4 regions of the Bradyrhizobium sp. CCGB20 genome follow, and region 3 is predicted to be linked to each of the others. Evidence: riboswitches for the same ligand, from Rfam matches in the RefSeq annotation. Region 3 holds a riboswitch; each other region holds the start of a gene.
What was found. Region 3 has a riboswitch for cobalamin ahead of NLM15_RS15175 (DUF1636 domain-containing protein). Riboswitches for the same ligand answer to the same signal wherever they lie in the genome.
Positions count from the first base shown of each region.

Region 1 (5,322 bases), 1.6 Mb from region 3:
CTCCCGCCGCCGGCATGAACCGAATCCGGAAAATTCCAGCTCCGGCTGGCCTAGTTTTGGAGAGCGTTTCAAAACCCTCGGGACTCTAACTGCCGCTGGATGACAATTCAGTGGCAGGTCACCGCGAGCATAATGCTAACAATAACCACAACAAAGAGGAGTGGTGCCATGAACCTCGGCGGCTCGCTCGTTGTTTTGGTGGCGTCGGATGCAGGTCTTCTTTGCACTGTCATTCTTTTGGACGGGAATTTCGTCCGTGGAGTGAATTCGCGCGGCCTCAATGCCGATCTGGTTCGCGCGAGTTCATTCCTCGATGTCTTGCTCCGGCGCTTTCGCCGACGGACCCTTCTGAACGGAAGCGAGTTGCGAGCGGCAGTGATGTCGTTAGGCTATCAAGCTGAACTGGAAGGACATGCTCAGGGTCATCCGGCATGGCGCTGATGAATGTCATTCCGGTCGTCGCGACAAATTTTCGACGCGGCCTATGCCGTCCGGCCAGCCTACGGGCTTAGGTTTGTACACGCCGGCATTGGCGACGAAGTTCGGAACGTCAACGGAGTCACGAAGAATGTGATCGAACTCGCCATGGTCGGATATCGTAGAAATGTCGATAAGAGCCAAAGCAAGATCAGTTTCCAACGCGAGTGCGCAGGCCTCACCGTTCTACCCAAATCTATGAGCACACGTTTGCCTGCGAATCGGGAGCTTTCAGAGCCCGTGAGATTCCAGCATTCCGCAGGCAAATCGGTATCGGCACGTTATCAGCCATTGACAGGAGGCCCGAACCATCGCTACATATAGTAATCATGGTTCCACCGGATCGCAAGATTTAGTGGCTAAGAGGGAAGCCGGTGACTGCGCTTTGGCGTGGAATTCCGGCGCTGCCCCCGCAACTGTCAGCAGCGAGCTGTTTCCGAAAATCGTCACTGGCGCTATCTGCACCGGGAAGACGGGAAGCGAGCAACGACCTGCGAGCCAGGAGACCTGCCGTGATGATCTGAACGTCCACGGGCGGGGTGTCCCGGCGGTCGCTTGCATGCGCCGTCGGCATCATTCCGCCGGCGATCTGCAGCGTCCTTCCTCAACGCCCCGTTCAAACACAACGCGCATCACGGGGCCTATTGATGTCACTGAACCTGCACGACGCGGAAGGCGCTTCCGCACCCATCATCCAGTTGCGTCCACAATCACTTGCGGCTGCTTTCAGCGAGCCGGCCATGCAGATCATCCGCCGCAATGGAAAGGTCTCGCCATTCGATTCCGCCAAGATAGCTGTTGCCATGACCAAGGCCTTCCTTGCGGTCGAAGGCACCAGCGCGGTCGCCTCGCGCCGTGTCCATGAGAGCGTCGAGCAGCTGACGGCCGAGATCGTCGCAGCGCTGATGCGGCGCGCAGGCGAAGGACGCACCTTCCATATCGAGGATGTGCAGGACCAGGTCGAGCTCGCCCTGATGCGCAGCGAGCACCACAAGGTCGCGCGCGCCTATGTGCTGTACCGCGAAGAGCGATCGCGCCAGCGCGCAGAAGAGGCGGCTGCGCAGCCAGCGCCCGTTGCCGTTCCGGAGCTACACGTCACGCTTGCTGACGGCTCGCGCATCGGCCTCGATACCAGGCGTCTCGCGCTGATCATCGGCGAAGCCTGCGCGGGGCTCGACGGCGTCTCCGCCGCCCCGGTGCTGGCCGAGACCACCCGCAATCTCTACGACGGCATCAGCCAGGACGAGCTAGCGCTGGCCTCGATCATGGCCGCGCGCACGCTGGTCGAGCAGGAGCCGAACTATGCTTATGTCAGCGCGCGTCTGCTGCTCGACAAGCTCCGCGGCGAAGTGCTCTCGCATGTCCACGGCATTCCCTCGTCCGCCTCGCAGGCCGACATGGCGACCCGCTATGCCGAATACTTCCCGGCCTATGTGAAAGCCGGCATTGCTGCCGAACTGCTCGATCCCGAGCTCTCCCGTTTCGACCTCGGCCGGATCGCCACGGCGCTGAAGCCGGAGCGCGACCTGAACTTCCAGTTCCTCGGTCTCCAGACCCTTTACGACCGCTACTTCCTGCATGAGCGCGGCAAGCGCATCGAGTTGCCGCAGGCGTTCTTCATGCGCGTCGCTATGAGTCTTGCGGTCCGCGAGATCGACCGCGAAGCCAGGGCGATCGAGTTCTACGATCTGCTGTCGTCGTTCGACTTCATGGCTTCGACGCCGACGCTGTTCAATTCGGGCACGCTGCGCCCGCAATTATCATCCTGCTTCCTCACCACCGTCTCCGATGACCTCGACGGCATCTTCAAATCCATCAAGGACAACGCGCTGCTGGCAAGATACTCCGGCGGGCTCGGCAACGACTGGACGCCGGTCCGCGGTCTCGGCGCCCACATCAAGGGCACCAATGGCGAGAGCCAGGGCATCATCCCGTTCCTGAAGGTCGCCAACGACACCGCGATCGCCGTCAACCAGGGCGGCAAGCGCAAGGGCGCGGTCTGCGCCTATCTCGAGACCTGGCACGTCGACATCGAGGAGTTCCTCGATCTGCGCAAGAACACCGGCGACGATCGCCGCCGCACCCACGACATGAACACCGCCAATTGGGTGCCTGATCTGTTCATGCAGCGCGTCGATGCCGACGGTGAGTGGACATTGTTCTCGCCGGACGAGACGCCCGACCTGCACGATCTCTATGGCACTGCGTTCAAGACCGCGTATGAGGGCTATGAAGCCAAGGCGAAGGCCGGCGGCCTACGCGTGTTCAAGACGGTGCGCGCGACCGACCTCTGGCGCCGCATGCTGACCATGCTGTTCGAGACCGGCCATCCCTGGATCACCTTCAAGGACCCCTGCAATCTGCGTTCGCCGCAGCGGCACATGGGCGTGATCCATTCCTCGAATCTCTGCACCGAGATCACGCTCAACACCTCGGCCGACGAGGTCGCAGTCTGCAATCTCGGCTCCGTCAACATGCTCGCCCATGTCGGCCTTGACGGTATCGACCAGGCCAAGTTGAAGCGGACGGTCACGACCGCCGTGCGGATGCTCGACAACGTCATCGACATCAGTTTTTACACGATCCCGGAGGCGCGTCGTTCGAACATGCGCCACCGGCCGGTCGGCCTCGGCCTGATGGGTTTTCAGGAGGCGCTTCAAGTCCAGCGTATCCCGATCGCGTCCGAGGCGGCGGTGACCTTTGCCGACGTCAGCATGGAAGCGATCTCGTTCTACGCGATCGAGGCGTCCTCCGATCTCGCCGCCGAGCGCGGCCGCTATGCGAGCTTCGAGGGTTCGCTATGGTCGAAGGCGATTTTGCCGCTCGACTCCATGCAGTTCGTCGCCGAGTCCCGCGGTGGGTTCGGTGCGGACCGCTCCTCGACGCGGGATTGGGATCGCCTGCGCAAGAAGGTCACCGCCAGCGGCATGCGCAACTCGAACGTGATGGCGATCGCGCCGACCGCGACGATCTCCAACATCTGCGGCGTTTCGCAGTCGATCGAGCCGAACTACCAGAACCTGTTCGTCAAATCGAACATGTCCGGCGACTTCACCGTCGTGAACGAGTTCCTCGTTCGTGATCTCAAGGCGAGGGGATTATGGGACGAGGTGATGGTCTCCGACCTCAAATATTTCGACGGCAGCGTCGGCCAGATCGACCGCGTCCCTGACGATCTGAAAGCGCTCTACGCCACCGCCTTCGAGATCGACAGCGCCTGGTTGATCGAGGCCGCCGCGCGCCGGCAGAAGTGGATCGACCAGTCGCAGTCGCTCAATCTCTACATCGCCAATCCCTCCGGCAAGAAGCTCGATGCGCTCTATCGGCTGGCTTGGCGGCACGGCTTGAAGACCACCTATTACCTGCGCTCGCGCAGCGCCACGCATGTCGAGAAGTCGACGCTCAAGGGAACCGACGGCAAGCTCAACGCGGTGTCTGCATCTGAAGCTCTCTCGCACGCCCCGATCATGATCCCGGCGGCGGCAGCTCCCGATCTCGAAGGCATCAAGGCCTGCCGGATCGACGATCCCGAATGCGAAGCGTGCCAGTGAGGAGATGACGATGCTCGATTGGTCCGACACCGAAACCACGGCGGCGACTCCGGCTGCCTCAAGCCTCGCCACCGCGCTCCGTCCGCAGACCCAGCTCAGGCTCGAGCCGGTCGACCCCACCGGCTTGGGTGCGATAGATCGCGGCGGCGGCCGGGTCTCGGTCGACGAGAAGCGGATGATCAACTGCCGCGCCGACGTCAACCAGCTGCTGCCGCTGAAATACAAATGGGCCTGGGAGAAATATCTCTCCGGCTGCAACAATCACTGGATGCCGACCGAAGTCTCGATGCAGGCCGACATAGCCCTGTGGAAGTCGCGGGACGGGCTGACGGAAGACGAGCGGCGCGCGATCAAGCGCAATCTCGGCTTCTTCGCGGCCTCCGAATCCCTCGTCGCCAACAACATCGTGCTGGCGATCTATCGGCACCTCACCAACCCGGAATGCCGCCAGTACTTGCTGCGGCAGGCCTTCGAGGAGGCGGTGCATACCCATACCTTCCAATACATCGTCGAAAGCCTCGGCCTCGATGAGGGCGAGCTGTTCAACATGTACCGCGAGGTACCTTCGATCACCGACAAGGCGGCCTGGGCGCTCAAGCACACGCAGCATCTCGACGATGCTTCGTTTCAGACGCGCACGCCGGACAATGACCGCGCCTTTCTGCGCGATCTCGTCGCCTTCTACGTCGTGTTCGAGGGGATGTGGTTCTACACCGGCTTTGCGCAGATCCTCTCGCTCGGCCGCCGCAACAAGATGGTCGGCATCGCCGAGCAGTATCAGTACATCCTCCGTGACGAGAGCATCCATCTCAACTTTGGGATCGACGTGATCAACCAGATCAAGATCGAGAATCCGCACCTGTGGACGCCAGCGTTCCAGGACGAGGTACGCGGCATGATCCGCGAGGCGGCGGAGCTGGAGGCCGCCTATGGACGCGACACGATGCCGAGGGGCTTCCTCGGGCTCAATGCGGCACTGTGCGAACAGTACATGCACTTCATCGCTAACCGTCGCTGTGCGCAGATCGGACTTTCGCCTGTATTCGCCGAGGTCGAGAACCCGTTCCCGTGGATGTCGGAGACGATGGATTTGAAGAAGGAGAAGAACTTCTTCGAGACCCGCGTCATCGAATACCAGAACGGAGGTGCCTTGACTTGGGAATGACAAGAGCAGCGCCCCGAAAGCATCGCTACGGTTTGCGAGGTCGTTCGGCGCTCGCCGCTGCGAGAGTGGAACGTTGCGGAAGATCTTCCTCGATCAGATCCCTCCCGTCAGACCTCACGATTTGTTCTT
Region 1 covers NZ_JANADN010000001.1:1,682,813-1,688,134, reverse strand. Annotated here, with positions in the region: gene NLM15_RS07770 (hypothetical protein) at 169-441, shown strand; cobalamin riboswitch at 791-1,007, shown strand; gene NLM15_RS07765 (ribonucleoside-diphosphate reductase subunit alpha) at 1,125-4,028, shown strand; gene NLM15_RS07760 (ribonucleotide-diphosphate reductase subunit beta) at 4,039-5,193, shown strand.
Region 1: it holds a riboswitch for cobalamin, as region 3 does, so the genes downstream of both, NLM15_RS07765 (ribonucleoside-diphosphate reductase subunit alpha) here and NLM15_RS15175 (DUF1636 domain-containing protein) in region 3, are expected to answer to the same signal.

Region 2 (5,322 bases), 1.8 Mb from region 3:
AACGTACCGATGCTCCAACCCGCCTCGGCATCGGCAAGCTGACCTGCAAGCAAGTCCATGATCGGATCGGCTGTCGTCATGAGATCGCTTCCTCCGGAGTCCCGCTATCTGACGTCGTAATTCGCAAGGCGAATGCCGCCATAGACGCCGAGTCCCGGCTGTAGAAAGCCTGTCGGATTTTGGTAGCGCACATTGGCGAGATTATCGACCCGGCCAAATACCTTGATCTGATCGGTGACCAGATATTCGGCGGCCACATTGACGACAGTGTAGGCCGGCGCCAGCAGACGCGGAATGCTGAAGTCGCGGTTGCCGTCCACGAAACTTCCGACGTGCAGCACGGTCGCGGACAGCGTGAGCGGATCGATCGGATTCCAGATGACATTCGCGCTCCACTTCTCCTTCGGACGCCTCAGCAGCTCCAGTCCCGCCGTCGCATCGACGGCGCGGGTAAAAGTGTAATCGGCACGAACGCGGAGCCGGTCGGTGATTGCGGCGGCGACGAAGCTTTCCGTGCCTTCCGTGATGGCCTTGCCGATATTCGTGTTGGTGCTCGTGAATGTCACGGGATCGAACGTGCTCTGGATCAGGTCCGTGATGTTGTTGCGGAAGTAGGTCGACCCGAAGCGAACGCGATCATTGAACAAGGGCTGCTCGAAGCCTGCGTCGTATCCAACGCTTTCTTCGGGTTTGAGGTTGGGATTCGCAAAGAAGAAGAACGCAGGAAAGCTGACGTAAAGCTGGTTGAGCGTTGGCGCCTTGAATCCCGTGCCGTAGCTTCCCCTGAACTTCGTGTCCGTGACCGGCACGATCACGGCTGACGTCAGGCGAAAGGTCGGGTGCTCGCCGAACCGCTCGTTGTCGTCCTGCCGGACATTGGCCGTGAAGAAGACGCGGTCCACGAACTGGGACTGCAACTCCACATATCCTGCCTTGTTGACGTTCTGGGCGGAGACCGTCGCCGTTTGCAGCGTTTCGGTCTCATGCTCGGCGCCGATGATGACATTGTTGTTGGGCGCGAGCCGTGTGGTGGTGTGCCAATCGTATTTGACCCGATCGCCGGTGGTGATGGTCGGCATCGCATCGCCCGGCGAAATGTTGTGGTTCCAGTGGTTGGTGTAGTTGACGCCGAAATAGCTCTTCATCCGGTCGTCGAGAACGGACCAGACCGCCTCGCCGCGCGTGAACAGCTGGTGCACGGTCTGCGTGCTTTGCGCGGCGGCGGGAAAGCTGGCAAGTGTTACGGGATCAAACGTGTCTCCCGTGAAGCGCAGCGTGGCGTCGGTGTAGCGCGCGACGCCATTGAGCGTCAGGTTTTCGCTGACATCGGCGCCGAGCTTGGTCGAATAGGTCATGTTGTCGTAGGAATTGCCGATCGCCTTCTGGCCCGGCGGCAGCAGTTCGACAGGCGTCACCGGCACGTCGCTTGCGCGAAAATGCGCGACGTTGAAGGCATAGTTGAAGTGGTCCTGTGACCCGCTCAGACCTGCCGTCTGATTGAACGTCCCGAACGAGCCTCCCTCGACCGAGCCGGTCGCGCGAGCGGGACCATCACCCTTTTTGGTCACGATGGAAATCACGCCCCCCAGCGCATCCGCGCCGTAGAGACCACCCTGCGGGCCGCGCAGGACTTCGATCTGCTGAATGTCGGAGGTCAACAACTGGCCGAAGTCGAACGATCGGTTCGGATTGCCGGGATCACTGACGTCGATACCGTCGATCAGGACCTTGGTGTGATTGGAGTTCGTTCCGCGCATGAAGACCGACGTCTGTCCGCCCGGTCCGCCGGTCTGGACGAGGTTGAGCCCGGGAACGGCGCTGAGCGCATCGGACGCAGTCCGGCGCTGATCGCGCTCCATATCCCCGGCGGTCAGGACGGTCATCGAGCTCGAGACCAGATTGGTCGGAGTGACAATGCCCGTTGGACTGACAACGACGGTTGGAAACAGATTGGCAGCGGATACACCGGCAACGGGGGGCGATACCGGCGGCTCCGGTCTCAGCGCTCGAACGACACGCCTGCGCTCGGGCTTGTCAGGCGCATGTCGTACGACCGGTGGCCTGGCCGTACGCTCGGATGGCCCGACCTCGACCGGGGGCAGCAGATTGGGCGATGCCGATTGTTGGGCGAACGCGGCGGAAGGATTGAACGAATACAGGAAAACAGACGTGAAGAGGCCGGCGCTGAGGCGCCTGGCGGCAGAGACAATACGGGACACTCTTGTAACCTCGGTATGACGTCAGTGGCACGTCACAGCGAACGAGGTTTCACGGAGCGATCGATTGCTCCGGTGAAGCTAATGTCTGTACTCCCCGACCGACATCTTCGCGTGTGACCACGGCTGACGGCAGGTCTCCTGGCTCGCGGGTCGATACCTTACGTCGCCTTCCCAGGACCGAGATTCCCAGTGGCATATGACGAAAGATTCACCGCTTACAGTTGCGGGGGCAGCCGCTGCATTGAGAATATCCCGGCGTTGGGACAATCCCGCACAACGTTCCCTTTTGATCTCCGTGAGGAGAACCGTCAGGTTCCAATTTACGGGTCGTTGGAGCGGTGAGTCAATCGGCTGATTGCATGATCGTCGCAGCACCGCGCGCAGGTTGACCTGGCGCAATCAGGTCGGCTCCCGCTGCTGACGCGTGCTGATCATCGCCCGCTCGCCGGCATCGACGAGCTGGCCGATGCCGGTGCGGCCCGTGAGCGCGCATCGGATGATGTGTTCGGCAACGGACCTGCGGAAGTCGTGGTCCTCGCCGACCGGGCGATTGCGGCAGACCCGATCCAGCGCCAGCTTCATGTTGATCCGTGTGCGGGTGTCGAAATGCTCGCTGATCATTCGCAGGACCTTGATGCGTTTGATGTCGGGCTAAAACTCCTGGCGGTCGGCCGGGTTCCAAAACGGCACCGGGCCTTTGCAGAACCGACTACGCCCGCCCTTGTCCTATCGTGACGGGCGGGCTACGCGCGCCCTCTGCGCTGTGACGGGCGGGCTATGCCCGCCCTCTTGGCCGCTGGGCCTGCGCCCAGGCCGCGGTGACGTCGCGCGGCGGGACGTCGATGCGCCGGATCGGGGTCAGCTCACCCGAGGCGGAGATGATGGCGGTCTCCTCGCGGCGGCAGCGCGGGCATACGAAGCGGACCTCGTGCGGCGAGGCCGACCAGCTCGCACGCTTTACGTTGGCCGCCATCGGCCATGCATTGCAATGCGAGCACGACACCAGGAACCGACCGGGATCGAGCATACCCATTCCATAGGACTCCGCGTCCTGCCCATCCCTTCAATGATTAACCCTTGTGAATCGTTCCGGTGCCCGAGCACCGTCAGTCCCGGCTCCAGGAACCTCCGCCGCTCAGTGGGCGCCCTTGAGGGTGCATGACGTGGTGCAGGTGACCGTGTTGCCGTGGTCGCACGCCTTGCAGGCGGCCACGCACTGGTTCATGTCGCGGGGATTGTAGGAGCTGTAGTTCCGCATCGCGCAGACCGGCGTCGAGCCGGTGATGTCCTGCTCCTGGTTGCAGGCCGCCGTCATGAGCGCGAAGATGAGGACTGCAAGCAGGCGCATGGGATTGCCCTGGTAAGGAGCGGCAAAGCGACGTCGGCGAGATACGCTGCATCGCAACGGACCTCGGCATTCCCACCGCGAGCAATCATGGATCGCGACGCTCGCATCCAGGAGGATGCGCGCCAAACATTAAGAACGGCTTGCAGCCGGCCTCAGGCCGCGGCCCTGGCCGCGATCACGTACCGCATATCGACCGCCAGCTGGCGGTACTGCTCCCCGAGCTTCAAATAAAATTCGCGCTTGGTGCTGTCGGTGGCGAGCTTGGCAATCAGCTCGCATTCGGCGGTGAGAGTCTCAAACCGCTCCAGCCTGTCCTCAAGTTCTGTCATTGGCGTGTCCCCGTCAAACGCCTCAAGGACACGTAACCTAAGCCCGGGAAATACGTCACTGCGAACATCGTTATGGAGTAGAATCAATTTTCGCCAGCGCGGGCCGCAAGGAGAGGATGTGGCTACCTATTTCTGCTCCAGCCGCCAGGCGCCGTCCCATTCCACGCCCGGCGGATCGGCCTCGAACTGCGCGATGCGGGCGAGCAGCGTGCGCGAGGGGCCATCGCCCTGGACGATTTCCAGTGCGGCATTGAACGCGGTCCGGGCATCGTCGAAGCGCCGCGCGCGATAGGCGGCGAGGCCTTCGGCATAGTGCGCGCGCAAGCTCTCCTGCGGAACGCTGAGCCCGTGCGCCTTGCTCATCACCTCGAAGATGGGTTGCGGCGCACTCTGGCCGGCGACCGCCAGGCGATCGATCTCGCGCAGCTCGCAGGCCGCGCCGATCGCGTCCGCCGTCGCCTGCGAGACCAGGATGCGGGTGCCGTAGACCTTGTTGACGAGCTCGAGCCGCGAGGCGAGGTTCACGGCGTCGCCCATCACGGTGAAGCTCATCATCAGCTCCGAGCCGATGCTGCCGGTCAGGACCTCGCCGGTGGCAATCCCGATGCGCAGGTCGCAGGGACCGGGCATGGCGCGGATGCCGAGCAGATCGGGCAACTGCTTCTGTAGCGCAGGCACCTGGTCGGCCATGTCGATGGCGGCGAAGCAGGCGAGCAGCGCCGGCTCGTCCTCCTCGATGAAGGGAGGGCCCCAATAGGCCATGATGGCATCGCCGATATACTTGTCGATGATGCCGCGATGGCTGCGGATCGGCGCGGACATCACCGTGAAATAATGGTTCATCACCTTGACGAGGCCGCGCGGGGTCATGCCCTCGCTCATCGAGGTGAAGCCGCTCATGTCGCAGAACATGATCGTCATCACCCGGCGCTGGCCGTCGATGGCGACCTCCGGCCGGTCGATCAGGCCCTGAACCACCTTGGGGTCGATGTAGCGCCCGAAGGTCTCGCGGACGCGCTCGTTGTGGCGCAGCTGCTCGGTCATGCGGTTGAAGGCGGCGGCGAGTTCGCCGATCTCGTCCTGGGTCGAGACGGTGATGGTCTTGTCGAAGCGCCCCGCCTCGACCTCGCGCGTGCCGGCAAGCAGCAGCCGCACCGGCCGCGTGATGCCGCTACTGACCATCAGCGCAAAGACGAAGCCGACGATCGCCGCGAGAACGGTGACGGCACCCGAGATGATGATCGCCTGATGCTGGCGGCCGATCACCGTCGACGTCGAGGCGAACACCTGTTTGAGCATGTCGGCGCGGATACCGTCGATCTTCTGGTTGAACTGGTCGCGCAGCATGTCGAGATGCTCGAGCGTGCCGCGCGCCTCCGTCATCTGCTTGCCGTCGATCTGACTGAGGAGCCTTGCGTGATCTTCC
Region 2 covers NZ_JANADN010000001.1:5,083,449-5,088,770, forward strand. Annotated here, with positions in the region: gene NLM15_RS23495 (DUF6925 family protein) at 1-80, opposite strand, end outside; gene NLM15_RS23500 (TonB-dependent siderophore receptor) at 105-1,883, opposite strand; cobalamin riboswitch at 2,330-2,544, opposite strand; gene NLM15_RS23505 (hypothetical protein) at 2,619-2,840, opposite strand; gene NLM15_RS23510 (hypothetical protein) at 2,995-3,252, opposite strand; gene NLM15_RS23515 (hypothetical protein) at 3,355-3,567, opposite strand; gene NLM15_RS23520 (hypothetical protein) at 3,720-3,896, opposite strand; gene NLM15_RS23525 (adenylate/guanylate cyclase domain-containing protein) at 4,023-5,322, opposite strand, start outside.
Region 2: it holds a riboswitch for cobalamin, as region 3 does, so the genes downstream of both, NLM15_RS23500 (TonB-dependent siderophore receptor) here and NLM15_RS15175 (DUF1636 domain-containing protein) in region 3, are expected to answer to the same signal.

Region 3 (5,322 bases):
CGTGCGGGCGAGATCGTGATAGTCGGCATCGCGGGTGGTCGCATCGCCGCGTTCCGGCTGAACCGCGATGATCGATTGGCCGCAAGCGATAGCCGCGAAATGGAATGCGCCGTCACGACAACCCGGGTCATCCTCCGGGCCACCCCAGGCTTGCACAAGATCATCCTGCAGGACCTGCGGGAGACGCGAGAGTGCCGCGCAATACTCCGCGACACTCCAGGTCAATTTCCGCTCGAGCAGCGTCCCGCCGAGCGCGTGGACCGGCGCGACATCGAAGCCGACCTCTGTCAGGTCGGACAGCAAGGCCTCGACGGACGCCAGCGCATCGAGCCCCACCGCATGCGCGATCTGGTGCGGACGGCCCGGATAGTTCGAGAGCACGATCGCAACGCGCTTCTCGGAAGTCGGCTTCTCCGCGAGGCGACGCCAGGCCGCAACGCGCGCGGCGACGGCCGTCACGCGCTCTTCGTCCGGCCTGTGCGCCAGATGCGAAAATTGCAGATCGGGATCACGCTCCGCGGCCGATTTGAAACTTACCACGCCCGTGAACACACGGCCGTCGACCTCCGGCAGCACCACATGCATCGCGAGGTCGCCGGGCGACAGGCCGCGCAGCGACTCCGCCCAGTCCGCGCGCCGCGCCGTGGAGAGCGCGACCTGGAACACGGGACAGGATGCGGCATCGAACGGCGTCGTGCCGTCGTCGCCTGCCGCAGAGAACGCCGTCGCATTCACGATCGCGGCCGGAGGATTCTTGGCGAAATACGCTCGCAGCCAATCCGCAACACCCGCAGCCTTCAGCGAGGCAACGAACACGCCGTAGGCATCAAATCCCTTCTCACGCAGCGCCGCGATCAGGGCATCGACCGGGCCGGTGTCCGCCGCGGTGAGATAAGAGCGATAGAAGGTCACGAGCGCGAGCGGATTCCCCTGGCTCGCTGCCGGTGCCGCAATCACTCCCCGCGCGGGATCGTAAAATCCCATCTCGGGCACGGTCATCTCGCCGACGACGGGGCCGGCATAGAGCCCCGAAGCCAGCGCGAGCTGCGCGATCGCGGCTTGCGCGGCGACCGGCCCACCGGTGTCGCAGAGCACCTTGAGCCGCCGCAGCGTCGAGACCGGCAGCGTGGAGTACGCATCGAGCCGCGTGTCGTCGCGGCCATCGGCCGGCAGCACAGCCAGTACGATGTTGCGATCCTTGGCGAGCTGTTGCAGGGCAGCTAACCCATATGGCCAATAGGACTCGCCGCCGATCAGCCGCACCAGGATGCCGCGCGCCCGCGACAGCGTGCGCTCGACATAGGTGTCGACCGACAGCGGATGACGCAGCTCCGCGAGATTGGCGAGCCGCAGCGACGGCAGGCTGTCACGGCCGCGCCGCCAGCCGGCCGCGAACGCGGCAAGATCGGAATCCGAATACGAGAGCACCACGAGATCGGCCGGGTCCTGGCCGATGTCCCTTGGCGTCGCGGTCTCCTCGAGACCGCGGCTCTCGCGGAAGACGACGTGCATCAGATGCCAGATCCTGAAAGACCAAGTCCTGACCTAATCGCGGCCTCGTCGATATCGCCGTGCTCGCCGATCACGACGAGCTTCGACTGCCTGCTGCCTGCGCCCCAGGGCTTGTCGAACTGGTGGCGCACGCGCTCGCCGACGGCTTGCAGCAACAGGCGCATCGGCTTGCCCGCAACCGCGATATAGCCCTTGGCACGCAGCACGTTCTGCTCGCGCGCCAGGCGCTGGACCGAAGCGACCAGCGTGTCGACGTCCGTAACCTCCGGAAGATCGATCACGACGGATGCGAAATCGTCATGCTCGTGCTCTTCCTCGCCGTCATGATGCGAGGGGCGCGCGGCGAGATCGTTCTCGGCGGCAGCGCCGAGGCCGAGGATGACGCGCGCATCGATCGCACCGTCGGTCACGGGGAGCATCGGCACGCGGCGCGGCATCTCGGCGGTGATCGCGGCCTTGGCGGCTTCGATGCCTGCGCTGCCGGCGAGATCGGCCTTGGTCAGCAGCACGATGTCCGCGCAGGCGATCTGGTCCTCGAACACTTCCGACAGCGGCGTCTCGTGATCCAGACTCTCGTCCGCCGCGCGCTGCGCTTCGACAGCAATCGGGTCGGGCGCGAAGCGGCCGGCGGCAACGGCCTCCGCATCGGCGAGCGCGATCACGCCATCGACCGTGATGCGCGAACGAATCTCCGGCCAGTCGAACGCCTTCAGCAACGGCTTCGGCAGTGCCAGGCCCGAGGTCTCGATCAGGATGTGATCGGGCCGCACCGGGCGCGCCAGCAGCTTTTCCATGGTCGGAATGAAATCGTCGGCGACGGTGCAGCAGATGCAGCCATTGGCGAGCTCGACGATGTTCTCTTCCGGACAGTTCGCATCGGCGCAGGATTTCAGGATCTCGCCGTCGACGCCCTCGCTACCGAACTCGTTGACGAGCACGGCGAGCTTCTTGCCGTCAGGGTTTGCGAGCAGATGCTGGATCAGCGTCGTCTTGCCGGAGCCGAGAAAACCCGTGACCACCGTCACCGGGACTTTTGCGAGCGAGTTCATTCAGCGGCCTCCGGCACGACGGCAATGGGGGGAATGCGGGCAAGCGATTGCTTGCGGAATATTTCCGGGCGGCTGCGCCAGGGCACGAGACCGTCAGGCGCGGCCGCATAGGCCGCGGCGCCGGCGACCACGTCGCGCGCGTTCGCGTCCGACAGGCGGCCATAGACATAGGACCAGCGGCCGGGCGCGCTGAGCGCGACCGAGCACCCCTGGCTGCATGCCGACAAGCATTCAACGGGAACCACATTGACGCCGTCGGGCACGCCGGCGTCGAGGATCGCACCATGCAGGCGCTTGCCGGGCGTCGCCTCGCCCTCGCCAGGCGTCTCGCCGGCACGGCAGGTGATACAGACGTGAAGTGTGACGGTCATCGCCTCTTCCAGGATAAACATCGGGAGGCGATGAGGCACACGGACCGTTCTTTTGAAGGCCCGTTTCCCCGTCGCGGAACACCCCGTCCGCCGGTCCAAAACTCGTCCGCGCTGGCAGGTCTCCCGGCTTGCGGAGCAGGGTTTTCCCCTTCGATCCCCGCCTTCCCGATCCCTGGGGATCAGTGGCTTCGGGCATCTCTCCGGTCACGGTCGCGGGGGCGGCTGCATTTTGGACCTAAATCTTGCCGATTCGGACCCTATCGCATTCCCTCTTCGCCTGTCATAGGACAGGAACCAACGCCGGGCCACCATTTGCCCCCGGCCGCCTCTTGTCAAGCCGAAGGACCGGGACCGATGACGCCTGAACCGGATACCCAAACAGCTGAGGAAACCGACGCCCGCCACGCCGCGAAAATGGCGAAGAAGAAGGCCGCCCGCGACAAGATCATGGCGACCAAGAGCGGCGAAAAGGGCCTCATCATCGTCCATACCGGCGCCGGCAAGGGCAAGTCCTCCTCCGCCTTCGGCATGATCGTCCGCTGCGTCGCCCATGGCTTCCCCTGCGCCGTCGTGCAGTTCATCAAGGGCGCCTGGGATACCGGCGAGCGGCGCCTGCTCACCGGCCATTTCGGCGACCTCTGCCAGTTCCACGCCATGGGCGAAGGCTTCACCTGGGAGACGCAGGACCGCACCCGCGACATCGCCGCCGCGCGTGCCGGCTGGGAGAAGGCCAAGGAGCTGATCCTCGATTCCAGCCTGCGCATGGTCGTGCTCGACGAGATCAACATCGCGCTGCGCTATGACTATCTCGACATCGCCGAAGTGGTCGAGTTCCTGACGACGCAGAAGCCGCCGATGACCCATGTCGTCCTCACCGGGCGCAACGCCAAGGACGAGCTGATCGAGATCGCCGATCTCGTCACCGAGATGACGCTGGTCAAGCATCCGTTCCGCTCCGGCATCAAGGCGCAAGCCGGCGTCGAGTTCTGAAGATCCTCCCGATGGCGCGTGCGCTGATGATCCAGGGAGCCGGCTCGGACGTGGGCAAGTCGCTCATCGTCGCCGGTCTCGCGCGCGCCTTCACGCGGCGCGGCCTGCGCGTGCTGCCGTTCAAGCCGCAGAACATGTCGAACAATGCGGCCGTCACCGTCGACGGCGGCGAGATCGGCCGCGCCCAGGCGTTGCAGGCCCTCGCCGCCGGCGTCGAGCCGCACACCGACATGAACCCGGTGCTGCTCAAGCCCGAGACCGATGTCGGCGCACAGGTGATCGTTCACGGAAAGCGCATCGCGACCGCGCGGGCGCGCGACTACGCGGCGATGAAGCCGTCGCTGATGGGCGCCGTGCTGGAAAGCTTCGAGCGGCTGAAGACGCGCGCAGATCTGGTGCTGGTCGAAGGCGCCGGCAGTCCGGCCGAGGTGAATCTGCGCAAGGCCGACATCGCCAATATGGGCTTTGCGCGCAAGGCCGACGTGCCGGTGGTGCTGGTCGGCGACATCGATCGCGGCGGCGTCATCGCCCAGCTCGTCGGCATCAAGACGGTGATCGACCCCGATGATGCCGCGATGATCCAGGGTTTTGTCATCAACAAGTTCCGTGGCGATCCCACCCTGTTCGACGACGGCTACAGGCTGATCGAGCAGAAGACCGCATGGCGCGGCCTTGGCGTGCTGCCCTGGTTCGCGCGTGCCGGCGAGCTGCCGGCCGAGGATGCGCTGGGCCTCAGCGATGCGCGCAAGCCCGGGCAGTGCAAGATCGCCTGTCTCGCACTGTCGCGGATCGCCAATTTCGACGACCTCGATCCGCTCAAGCTCGAGGCGAACGTCGATCTCGTGATGGTCCGCCCGGGCCAAGCGATTCCCGGCGACGTCCGCCTCGTCATCATCCCCGGCTCGAAATCCACCCGCGGCGATCTGGCCTTCTTGCGCGCTCAGGGCTGGGACATCGATCTGCTCGCGCATCACCGCAGGGGCGGCCATGTGCTCGGCCTCTGCGGCGGCTATCAGATACTCGGACGCAGCGTCGCCGACCCCGAAGGGATCGAAGGCCCCGCAGGCGACACACCGGGCCTCGGACTTCTGGACGTGGAAACGGTGATGAGCCCGCAGAAGACGCTGACGCGTGTCGCGGCCGTGCATGCCGCGACGGATCAGCCGATCGAAGCCTATGAAATCCACATCGGCCGCACTGACGGGCCGGATCGCGCTCGCCCGTTCGCGACGCTGGATGGCGAGCCGGAAGGCGCGATATCGAATGATGGCCGCGTGCAGGGCAGCTATCTGCACGGCCTCTTCACATCGGATGACTTCCGCAGGGCGTTTTTAGCCAGGCTCGATATTCCCGCGGGCAACGAGCCGTATCATGCGAGGGTCGAAAGCGCGCTCGACGCC
Region 3 covers NZ_JANADN010000001.1:3,307,074-3,312,395, reverse strand. Annotated here, with positions in the region: gene cobN (cobaltochelatase subunit CobN) at 1-1,512, opposite strand, end outside; gene cobW (cobalamin biosynthesis protein CobW) at 1,512-2,561, opposite strand; gene NLM15_RS15175 (DUF1636 domain-containing protein) at 2,558-2,932, opposite strand; cobalamin riboswitch at 3,028-3,246, opposite strand; gene cobO (cob(I)yrinic acid a,c-diamide adenosyltransferase) at 3,287-3,922, shown strand; gene NLM15_RS15165 (cobyric acid synthase) at 3,934-5,322, shown strand, end outside.

Region 4 (5,322 bases), 210 kb from region 3:
TGCCGCGTAGAGCTTGTTCGTCAGGTTCTTCACGCGAAAGCTGATCCGGGTCCGGTCGACGCCCGGGAAGTAGGCTTTTGGGATATCGACGAACGCGAACGCGTCGAAGATCGTGTAGGCGTTCATCGTGACCAGATTGTCCTGGAAGTTGAAGCGGTCGCCGACGTGACGGACGAGGCCGCCGATCTCCACCGGCAGTTTCGTGTCGAAGCGGTAGGACGCCCCCGCATTGGCGACGAAGTTCGGAACGTTGGGCGGCGTCTTGCCCGAATAGGATTGGAAGTCGCCATTGCCGTCGACATAGTTGAAGTCGATGAAGCGCGACTGCACGAAGGCGACGTTGCCCCAGAGCTTCAGGCCGCCGACCGGGTTGACCGCCGCGGCGATCTCGACCCCCTTGGAGGCGATCTTGCCCGCGACGTTGAAGACGATGCCGCTTTCGGGGACGTAGACGTTCTTGCGCTCGATGTCGAAGGCCGAGAACGTGGCCTCCGCGCGCTTGTCGGCCGATTGCAGCTTCACGCCGGTCTCGTAGGTGCGCGACGTCGTCAGCAGCAGTGGCACCTGCGGTGCGAGGATGAAGATGTTGGCGACCGTCGGGTCCGCCGCCGTCGCGTACTGGCTGTACAGCATGACGCCCGGGGTGACCTCCCAGGTATAGCCGACCCGGCCGGTGACCGGGTTGAACGTCTTCGAGAACGGATAGCCGCGGTCGGTGCGCAACACGCCGTCCGGCGAGAAGCGCGTGCGCGACAGCTCGATGTCCTCGAAGCGGATGCCGCCGATCAGTGCGAAGCTCGAGGTCAGCTTCAGCCGGTCCTCGAACGCGAGCGAGGCGGAGTTGAGGTGCGTGTAGATCTTCTCGTCGCTGCGTGGCCCGTAAAGCCCGCGGTCCGGATTGATCAGGTCGACCGTGTCCGAGAAGAACAGGGTGTCCTGCGAGACGTTGAACTGCGAGCTGCTGGCCATGACGGTGGCGACGAAACGGTTGTCCATCCCACTGAAGTTGGAATTGACGGTGAGGTCGGTGATGTTGCCGTAGAGCCGCTGCGCGTGATCCAGCGCCAGCCGCTCGCGATAGACGTTGTTCGGCCCGGAATCGTCAAACGAGTTGATCTCGTTGTTGAACCAGTGCCGGTGCGCATCATAGCCGTAGACCTGGCTCCGCAGCGAGACGTTGTTGGTGATGTCCCACTGGAAGCCGCTGCGCAGCCAGAGCTCGCTGGCGCCGCTGTGATTGTCGAGCACGTTGTAGGTGGTGGTGAGCGTGCGCGCGTCCACGGTGACGGGGTTGAGCGTCCCGGTGTGGCCGTTGAGATAGTAGTTGGTCCACTGGCCCGAGACGATGCCCGATGTCGGCACGATGCCCGGCGCGTTGGCGGGCACCAGCGGCGTGCCCCAGTAGAAGCGGTCCTTGTCCTGCCTGTATTCGGCCGCGCCCCAGATCTTCAAGCTCTCGTTGACGCGGTAGTTCAGCTGTCCCGAGACGTTGCTGAGCTTCGCATAGGTGTCGTCGATGAAGCTCTTGTCGTTGGAATGGCTGATGTCGAAGCGGTAGTCGAGGCCGTTGACGAGCGTGCTGCCGCCCGATCCGTATCCGGCGCGATAGCCGTTGAAGGAGTCGTAGGACGCGAACGCGTCGTTGACGACAGGCCCGGTGTGCGGCGCCTTGGTCACGTAGTTGACGGCGCCGCCGGTCGCGCCAAGGCCGGCGATCAGCGAGTCAGGCCCCTTGATGATCTCCACCTGCTGCAGATTGGCGGTGTCCATGGGGCGGCCGGTCATGGTCGACGGCCCGATCGAAATGCCGTTGTAGAGGGTGGAAATCTGGTCGCCGGAAAAGCCGCGCATCGAGAAGATGGCGGGTGCGCCGGGCGCATCGCCGCCGGTCACGCCGACCGCCGCCTTGGCCGCGTCAGTGGTGGTCCTGATGCCGAGGAGCCGCATGGTCTGCTGGTCGATGACCTCGACGGTCGCCGGCGTTTCCCGTGCCGTGATCCCGAGCCGGGAGCCGACCTCGGTGACGGCGGCCGTGTTGAGCGGCGTCTGCACCTGATCGCTCGGAGACTGGGTTGCCGGAACGGCGACGGCTGAGGCGGCGCGATTGCGCCCCGTGGCCCGGCGCGCGGTCCGCGACCTCTGATTGCCGGGGCTGACAGCAGGAGCCGGCCTGGGTGTGGCCGGAGAGACGGTCACCGGGTCGATCTCGCGGGAGGCGTTATCGCGGGCCGCGGCCTGCGCCACCGCGACGGAGGACAGCGATGTCGAGAGCAGCAAGGCGAGCACGGCAGGCATGGCCTGCGAGACGCTGATCCGGACACGCCAATACCCCGGCGCAATGCCGGCATCGAAATGAAGATTTTGCACAACAACGCTCTGCGGCGACGCAAACAGACCGTCACCGCGGTTGCCTTAGTCATCTGCCTTCGCCCCAGGCGGCAGATGCACCGGCTACTTCAAGACATCGGGGCACCCCGCCCAATGCGTTCGCGCGTGACTCATGGCTGGCAGCAGGTTTCCTGGCTCGCGGGTCATCGCCTTCGACCGCCTTCCCAGAGGCCCAAGCGGGGCTCCAGTGGTTCGTTTGGTCGTCGGCTATCCGCCTACAGTTGCGGGGGCAGCCGCGGAATTGCCCACCGATGTGGACGCACCGCATTCCCTTAAGTAGCCCTTGCGGACACTACCGATCACGAAACTGGCATCCGGCGATGAGCCCGTCAACATCCGCCGGGCCTCTTCGGCTGGCTGGTGCTGCGATGGCGGCATTGTGTTGCTGTTTTGCCCGAGCTGTCGCCTGGTCGCAGCTCCAGCGCCCGGCCACTTCCGGTCTACGCGGGTGAGCCGCGGCTGTCAGGAAGGCGCCTGTGCGCCGCAACCGGTCTACCTCCGCTTGTCCGCGGCCCCGAACTCGCCTTCGACAGCCTTCATTTGAATGATGACGAGACAGTTGAACGCGACCACTCTTCGTCAAAAGGTCTGAATGAGGTCGGGAGAGATGAGCACTTGTCCGGCATGTGGCAATGCATCAACTGCCAAATTATTCGAAGTGACCGCAGATCAGGCCTCTCGATCCTTCGTCAATCCGCGCCAGTATCCGGATCGCTTTCGAAAATTAACACACCACCTGTCGGTTCTCTGGGGGCGCGACACCTGCGATATCCGCAAATGCGCAGATTGCGGATTCGGTTTTGCAGATCCCTTCGTCGCGGGGGGCGCGGAGTTTTATAACCTGGCCGCGCCGCACCCTTCCTATCCAGCCATGAAATGGGAGTATGCAAGGACAATCGAAGAGCTGAACGGCCTCGGCACCGCCGGAAAAACTGCGATCGATGTGGGGGCGGGGTTCGGGTATTTTCTCGATCACATCAAGGACAGATTCTTTCACGCGTCCGATATTTACGCGGTCGACTACAACGAAACGGCGCAACAGGCATTGCGATCGAAAGGCTACAAGACCTTTTCGGTCGACTTTCGAGAGGAGGGCTTCGCCCCCATGAAGGAGGCCTTCGACGTCATCTTCATGTTTCAGGTGTTCGAGCACATGGACCGGGTAGATGACGTCTTCGCTCGATTGAAATACCTCCTCAAGGCGAAAGGCTCTGTCTTCATCGCCGTGCCGAACGAAATCCGAACGAACTACATGGAGTGCCATGGGTCGCTCATAGACATGCCGCCGAACCACATTGGTCGCTGGACGAAGGAAGCGTTTGATGCCGTATGTCGGCGACATGGCCTGCAATTGACCATCTGCGAGCGGGAACCATTCAACCTCCTGAAGTTCCTCAAGGAGGACATCGTAGACAGCTTTTTGCGAAGGGCCGAGAAGCCGGGCAGCGTCTGCGAGTTCGTGCGCGGCCTGCCGCGGGGCAGGGCGCAGCGGATCGGGCAAGCTGTGCTCGCGCTTGCGCTTTCACCAACACGTTGGCCGGCATGGGCCTACGCGCTCAGGCACTCATCGACGCTGGGGAGCGCGCTCTGGGTGATGATCGACAAAGGCCTGTGACGCTAGCGCGCTGGCGTGCGAACGAGACTGTCGACGATGCCGGAGCCCTCGGCGACGAGGTCCTGACCGCTCATCCAGATATCGCGGCCCGAGATTTTCCTGCGCATGCTGGCAAGCCAGACGGCGTTGACGCCGCGAATGCCGATATCGTTACGGAATAACTCGTCGGTGGCTTGGGTCTCGATGATCTTGACGGTCTGCGAGAGGAGGGTTTTCTCGGCATCGCCGAGCTCCTTTCGCTTCATGTTTTCCTCTGCGCTGCTGGTCAGGCTGGCCTGGTGAAACATGAAGTAGGAGTCGGGATCGGCCATGCGCGTCGTGCCGGCGAGAAAAATCGGAACGCACATCGAAGCGCAGACACCGGCTTTCTGGACGAGCGTATCGATCGCGCGATCACGCGCACGGATCGCGGCGACGACCTTGCGCCCATGCTGGATCGAGCCGCCCGGCGAGTTCAGGATGAGGACGAGCCGGCGCCGATCGTCCTTGTAACGATCGAGGGCAGCGGCGATACGTTCGCTCATCGGCTCCTGCACGGGCCCGCTCCAGCCGAGCACGATGCGGTCCTGCTCTTCGCTGATGGACAAGGTCTGTCGCGAGGCCACGTCTCCGGAGCCGGAGGACGGCTGGAAAAAGATCCAATAGAGCAAGGCGCAGCAGGCGCCACCGAGAATGATGAACCGCGACACGGCCTACCTGCTCAATCCTGACATGGCGTGACCTGCGGAGTGCCGCGAATAAATCCCGGGATGCTCTTGGCGGACATCACGGACTGAACGAATTGGCCGCTCTCCAGAACAGGAACATCCCGAGCATGGTGAACAGGGCCAGTATTCCCGCCGAGAAGATGAACGACAGCGTACGGTTCCGGAGCTTCGTTTCCGCCGCGTAGAAGATCGAGACCGCGTTGCGGTCGATCGTCGAGCGCACCGGAGCGAGAGCCTCTCCGCCGCCGCTCGCAAAAAACATCAGGAAACGATGGGTGCTGGGCGGATCATCGGGCCTTGCGACCGATTTGATCTTGGCGCTGCAGAACGTGACCACGAAGTTCGTTCGCTCGCACTTCCCCTCCGTGGCGCGCAAATCATACGCCGGTTGCCACGTTCCGGCCAGGCGATGGTCGCGCAGGATGTCCGGACCATAGCTCGCGACAAGTCCGTAGAGCATGGCGCCGCAGGCAACGAGCATGATGAGCCAGCGAAACGGGTGGCCGGTCGCCTCGGCCGTCTCGGTGGCGACCTGGCCATGTGCGACGGCGATGTCGGTGTTGAAAGCCGGTGCAGCGGCAGCAAATCCGGATTGACGCTTGCCGAACGACA
Region 4 covers NZ_JANADN010000001.1:3,096,491-3,101,812, forward strand. Annotated here, with positions in the region: gene NLM15_RS14295 (TonB-dependent receptor domain-containing protein) at 1-2,295, opposite strand, end outside; cobalamin riboswitch at 2,492-2,700, opposite strand; gene NLM15_RS14300 (bifunctional 2-polyprenyl-6-hydroxyphenol methylase/3-demethylubiquinol 3-O-methyltransferase UbiG) at 2,996-4,003, shown strand; gene NLM15_RS14305 (ATP-dependent Clp protease proteolytic subunit) at 4,006-4,692, opposite strand; gene NLM15_RS14310 (hypothetical protein) at 4,769-5,322, opposite strand, start outside.
Region 4: it holds a riboswitch for cobalamin, as region 3 does, so the genes downstream of both, NLM15_RS14295 (TonB-dependent receptor domain-containing protein) here and NLM15_RS15175 (DUF1636 domain-containing protein) in region 3, are expected to answer to the same signal.